Pontimicrobium sp. SW4: one gene and its partner. The protein of the gene in region 1 interacts with the protein of each later gene in a pairwise test. Links are inferred from orthologs where the notes say so. Each region holds a gene or a part of one and is shown in the gene's direction. Other genes may lie near its edges.

Region 1 (3,115 bases):
TTTTTAATATACTCGTATGCACGTTGATAATTGCGTGTACGTTCTTCTCCATCTCCCCAGGAATTAAAATTATATGGAGTTCTGGAAAAAATTACTGGGTATTTTCCATCTCCTTTTGGTCGATAAATATCAGTGGCCAATCTAATACCATCACGCATTGGCATCATGACCTTTTGGTCTACAATGGCTATTTCATTAAGTTTTTCTAAAATATCTTGCTGTGCCTGTAATGCAGAAAAGCTTACAAGGAAACAAGCAAGAGCACTGAAAAGAGTAATCGCTCGCTTTTTCATTATATAAATATTGGTTGGTTAAATAATTGACTTAAAGGTAGGAAATTGTAGTAATAGATTAAAGCTTGTTTTAACTTTTAACAATTTTAAAAGAAATGAAATATTTAATTATGAGGATTAAAACAAAATTAAATTCATTTTTTTTACTTTGCAACTCTTATAAAATTAAACTATTTGTGAAAGTCTGTATTGCCGAAAAACCAAGTGTTGCACGCGAAATTGCTATTGTTCTAGGTGCAAATACAAAACGTGATGGTCATTATGAAGGTAATGGATATGCAGTAACTTACACCTTTGGACATTTGTGTACCTTATTTGAGCCTAATGATTACAAATCGTATTGGAAACGTTGGGATTTGAATAATCTACCTATGCTTCCCGAAAAGTTTAATGTGAAAACTGTAGATAATTCAGGAATCAAAAAACAGTTTAACATTGTAAAAGATTTATTTGATAAAGCCGAAGAAATAATAAACTGCGGTGATGCTGGTCAAGAAGGAGAGCTTATACAGCGTTGGGTGATGTCACTTTCAAATTATAAAGGAAAAGTAAAGCGTTTATGGATTTCGTCATTAACAACCGAAGCTATTAAGGAAGGGTTTGAAAATTTAAAACCAGCTAGTAATTACGATAATCTATATTATGCAGGGTTTTCTAGGGCTATTGGTGATTGGCTTTTAGGAATGAATGCGACAAGATTATATACGCTTAAGCATGGTGGTTATAAACAAGTACTATCTATTGGGCGTGTACAAACACCAACCTTGGCGATGATTGTTGAAAGATATAAGAGTATTGAAAACTTTATGCCTCAACCTTATTGGGAACTACAAACACTTTATAGAAACACATTGTTTAGTTATGAAGAAGGACGCTTTCTAAATAAAGAAGATGGTGAAGCTCTCGCTAATAAAGTAAAAGAGAGTGACTTTGAAATTGTATCCATTACTAAGAAAAAAGGAAAAGAGTATGCTCCAAAATTATTTGACTTAACAGGATTGCAAGTGTATTGCAATACTAAGTTTGGTTTTTCGGCAGATGATACTCTGAAAATTGCGCAAAAACTCTATGAACAAAAAGTAGTGACTTATCCAAGAGTTGACACGACTTTTCTACCAAATGATATATATCCAAAAGTCACAGGAATATTAAAAAACTTAACTAATTATAGTATATTAACACAGCCGCTTTTAGGAAAAAAAATAAAAAAATCCACTAAAGTTTTTAATGACAAAAAAGTAACCGATCATCATGCAATTATACCTACTGGAATTCAAATTAATTTACAGCAGAATCAACAAAAAGTATATGATATTATAGTTAAACGCTTTATTGCAGTTTTTTATAATGATTGTCAAGTTGCTAATACTACCGTTATAGGAAACGCCGAAAACGTTTCTTTTAAAACTACTGGAAAAGAAATTGTATCTAAAGGTTGGCGAGTTGTTTTTGAAACTTCAGCTACGTTAAATGATTCAAATAGTGATAGCACATTACCCTCTTTTGTTAAAGGAGAAAAGGGCCCACATGAACCTTCCTTTCTTGAAAAACAAACTAAACCACCCAATCAGTTTACAGAAGCTTCGCTCCTTCGTGCTATGGAAACAGCAGGGAAACAAGTTGACGATGACGAAATGCGTGATTTAATGAAAGAAAATGGTATTGGCCGTCCATCTACTAGGGCAAATATTATTGAAACGCTATTTAAACGCAATTATATAAAGCGTAATAAAAAGCAAATATTACCAACTACAACTGGGATTCAACTCATTGATATTATTCAAAACGAATTATTAAAGTCTGCAGAATTAACTGGTCAATGGGAAAAACAATTAAAACAAATTGAACAAGGTACTTATAGTGCTAATCAATTTATTAAAAACATGAAGCAAATGGTTGACGATTTGGTTTATGAAGTTAGAAGTGAAACTACTAAAGCTAATATATCTCATGAAAATACTACAATTACCAAACCTAGTAAAAAACCTAACAAACCATCAGGTTTAATAGGAAAGCAATGTCCGAAGTGTAAACAAGGAGTACTTATTAAAGGTGCTACTGCATATGGTTGTAGTGCTTATAAATCGGGATGTCGCTTTGTGCTTCCATTTACTTTTAAAAGCAAAAAAATATCAGAGAAGCAATATTTAAGATTACTAGAAAAAGAGTCGACAGTAAATCTAAAAGGATTTAAAGTCAATGAACAAAAAGTTGAAGGGTTGATTAGATTTAATGATGCATTTGAACTAGTACTTGAACAGAAAATTCCAAAAACAATTAATTGCCCAAAATGCAGAATTGGAACAATCATAAAAGGAAAAACAGCTTATGGTTGCAGCAATTATAATAATGGTTGCGGTTTTAAGTTTCTATTCTCAGATGTCAAAAAAATTGCTGATGGACAAACTATTACTAAGAAAATGGTCTACGAAATTTTAACAAAAAACAAGTCCTAAAATTTAGCTAAAATGCATTGCATTGTAATATGGTTGTGTTATTTTTGTTTTCCATTAAAATTGCATGAATTCTAGTACAAAAACAAAAAAAAACAGGTTAAGGTTACTGCATCAGTATTATACATACACTGGATTTTATAGGTTTATTGGGCTCAGTCTTAAAAAATCAATTATTCCTGTTGTAGTTTTTATTGGTATCCTTCTTGGTATTCATTATTTTGTTATTGACATTAATACCGCTTTAACCACTATTACCGAAACCTTTCGTACTACTAGTGTTTTGACAGTATTTTTTCTTTCTGAATCCATGTTAGGACTTATTCCTCCTGAAATTTTTATTGCTTGGTCTAAAAAATTACCAAATCC
Region 2 (3,003 bases), 1.7 Mb from region 1 along the record:
TAATTGTTTTGTTTCTAAATCGTGGTCTGCAGATAATGGTGTTACTAATGGCATATTGCTATATTTTTTAGTTTTTTAATAGTATTTTTGAACTAACAAGAAACATCCATTCTACTAAAATAGTACGATAGTAAAATTTATTTTGTGGATGTTCTTTGTGTCAGAATTAATAAAATATTTGTTTACACAAGAAACGAAAAATCTTTGAATATGATAAATAAAATTACCACAGAGTGGAAAGGAGGAGTAACCTTTGAATCTGGGAACATGAGCGGAAACACCTTTTTGATTGATGATAAAGTTGAAGGAGTAGATAAGCGTAAGGGATTAGCTCCAAAATCTTTAATGTTATCAGCTTTAGCTGGATGTACAGGATTGGATGTAATATCTGTACTTGATAAGATGAAAGTAACTGATTATGAGTTTAAAATGGATGTAACTGGTGAATTAACTGAGGAACACCCAAAGTATTATCATAAGGTGAAATTGGATTATCATTTTTATGGAAAAGATTTAAATAAAAAGAAAATAAAAAAAGCAGTTGATCTTTCAGTTGATAAGTACTGTGGCGTTATGGAAATGTTTCGTCAGTTTGCTAAGCTAGATACCGAAATACATTACCATAATAAATAATTTAGTTATTAATGCGCTGGACGCTTAAGCCAAAATCAGAAGCTACAAAAGTAGCTCTATTAAAAGAAGCTCTTCAAGTTGATGATGTTGTTGCAACATTGTTATTACAACGAGGAATTGAAACGTATGAAGCAGCTAAAACCTTTTTCAGACCAAGTTTAAGTGATTTATACAATCCATTCTTGATGAAAGATATGGATAAAGCTGTTGAGCGCATTGAAACTGCGTTTTTTAAGAATGAGAACATTTTAGTGTTTGGCGATTACGATGTTGATGGCACCTCTTCGGTAGCTTTAATGTCTTCCTATTTAAAAACAAGAACGGACAATGTAGCTACTTATATTCCTGATAGATATGATGAAGGTTACGGTGTTTCAATTAAAGGAATAGATTTCGCTCAGGACAATGACTTTTCACTCATTATCGCTTTAGATTGTGGTGTAAAAGCGATTGATAAAGTTGCCTATGCTAAAGAAAAGGGTATCGACTTTATTATTTGTGATCACCACAGACCAGGAAATGAACTTCCTAATGCAATTGCAGTTTTAGACCCAAAGCGAGATGATTGTGAATATCCTTATAAAGAGCTTTGTGGTTGTGGTGTTGGTTTTAAACTTATACAAGCTTTAGCTTCAAAAGAAAATAAAAGTGTTGAAGATTTAACCGAATACTTAGATTTGGTTGCTACTGCAATTGGAGCTGATATTGTCCCAATTACTGGCGAAAATAGAGTATTAGCATATTTCGGATTGCAAGTCATTAATGCCAACCCGCGACCTGGGATAAAAGCAATAATTAGTCAAGTTAAAAAAGAGGAACTTACTATTACTGATGTTGTTTTTATTGTAGCGCCTAGAATTAATGCAGCGGGACGTATGAAACATGGTAATTATGCAGTGACATTATTAACCGAAATGGATATAAAATTGGCTGAAGAATATGCGGCTGAGATTGAAGATTTTAACACAGACAGACGAGAAGCAGACAAGAGAATCACAGAAGAAGCACTTCAGCAAATTGAAAGTCATAATGAACAAGAACGTTGTACAACAGTGGTTTATCAAGATAGTTGGCACAAAGGTGTCATAGGTATTGTAGCCTCTAGACTAACAGAAACCTATTACAGACCAACGTTGGTATTTACTAAAAGTGGAGATAAGTTGGCGGCTTCAGCACGTTCGGTTTCTGGATTCGATGTATATAACGCATTAGAAGCTTGTAGTGAACACATTGAACAGTTTGGAGGTCATAAATATGCAGCAGGATTAACACTTAAAGAAGAAAACTATGAAGCTTTTAAACAGGCTTTTGAAGATGAGGTATCAAAAACTATAGATACATCTTTATTGACTCCAGAGATAAAAGTGGATATGCAAATAGATTTACCTCAGATAAATGATAAATTAATGCGCATAATACGTCAACTAGCGCCTTTTGGACCAGGAAATATGACGCCAATTTTTTTGACTAATAATTTAAGAGATACAGGTTATGGTAAGTGTGTTGGTGAAGACGATAAACATTTACGAATCACTGTGACACAATCTGGAAAAGAAAAGTTTGTTTGTATTGGGTTTGGTTTAGGAGATAAGTTGAGCTTGATTAAAGATAGGAAAGTATTTAAAGCGGTGTATTCTATTGATGAAAATCATTGGCAAGGAAGAACGTCACTTCAATTAAAGTTGAGAGATATTAAATCTTAATATGAAAAAAAACGACCCTTACGCAGCATTAAGAATTAAAGAATTCAACATTTTTTTATTAGTACGTTTTGCATTGATTTTTGGGTGGTCTATGCAATTTATAGTTATTGAATGGCAAGTATATGCTATGACGAAGAACCCACTTTCGCTTGGAATTATTGGTCTTTGTGAATTTTTACCTGCTTTTTTCCTTGCACCATTTGCAGGACATATTGTTGATAAAAAGGAAAAGCGAAATCTATTCGCACTTTGTATTGCTCTATTTTCTTTAATAAGTTTTGGATTATTTTGGCTAACGTCAACCCATATAGAATCCTCATGGGAAACTAATACAATTTTATACGGAATTTATGGATTAGTATTTTTTGGTGGTGTTTTGAGGGCTTTCTTCGGTCCAACTATTTTTTCACTTATTGCACTACTTGTTCCTAAAAACATATATCCTAATGCAGCAACATGGAGTAGTAGTACATGGAAAGGCGCTACTGTTTTTGGTGCTTTATGTGGGGGGTTTTTAATTGCATGGATAGGTGTAAACTACACGCTTGGTATTATATTCTTATTAGTAATGCTGGCATTATTGCTTGTCTTTTTAATAGCTCAAAAACCTATTTTAAATAAAGGCGCTACTGAATCAGTGAAAGAAAGTTTAAAGGCGGGTCTTCGT

The links.
Region 2: the proteins of ABGB03_RS06855 (region 1) and recJ interact in binary tests that used the Escherichia coli proteins (3 or more experiments, as listed by UniProt). The link is inferred for Pontimicrobium sp. SW4 from one-to-one orthologs.

Annotation. Positions count from the first base shown.
Region 1 is NZ_CP157199.1:1,443,556-1,446,670, forward strand. The notes cover bases 74-3,109. They hold ABGB03_RS06855 (DNA topoisomerase 3), read left to right. Parts: upstream 74-469; coding sequence 470-2,749; downstream 2,750-3,109. Other genes in these bases: ABGB03_RS06850 (CocE/NonD family hydrolase), read right to left, coding at 74-293; ABGB03_RS06860 (short-chain dehydrogenase), read left to right, coding at 2,814-3,109. In the rest of the region: more of ABGB03_RS06850, read right to left, coding at 1-73; more of ABGB03_RS06860, read left to right, coding at 3,110-3,115.
Region 2 is NZ_CP157199.1:3,160,287-3,163,289, forward strand. Bases 67-2,990 are described here. They hold recJ (single-stranded-DNA-specific exonuclease RecJ), read left to right. Parts: upstream 67-644; coding sequence 645-2,336; downstream 2,337-2,990. Other genes in these bases: ABGB03_RS14525 (OsmC family protein), read left to right, coding at 211-633; ABGB03_RS14535 (MFS transporter), read left to right, coding at 2,338-2,990. Also shown: ABGB03_RS14520 (carboxymuconolactone decarboxylase family protein), read right to left, coding at 1-54; more of ABGB03_RS14535, read left to right, coding at 2,991-3,003. UniProt on the Escherichia coli protein: Single-stranded-DNA-specific exonuclease.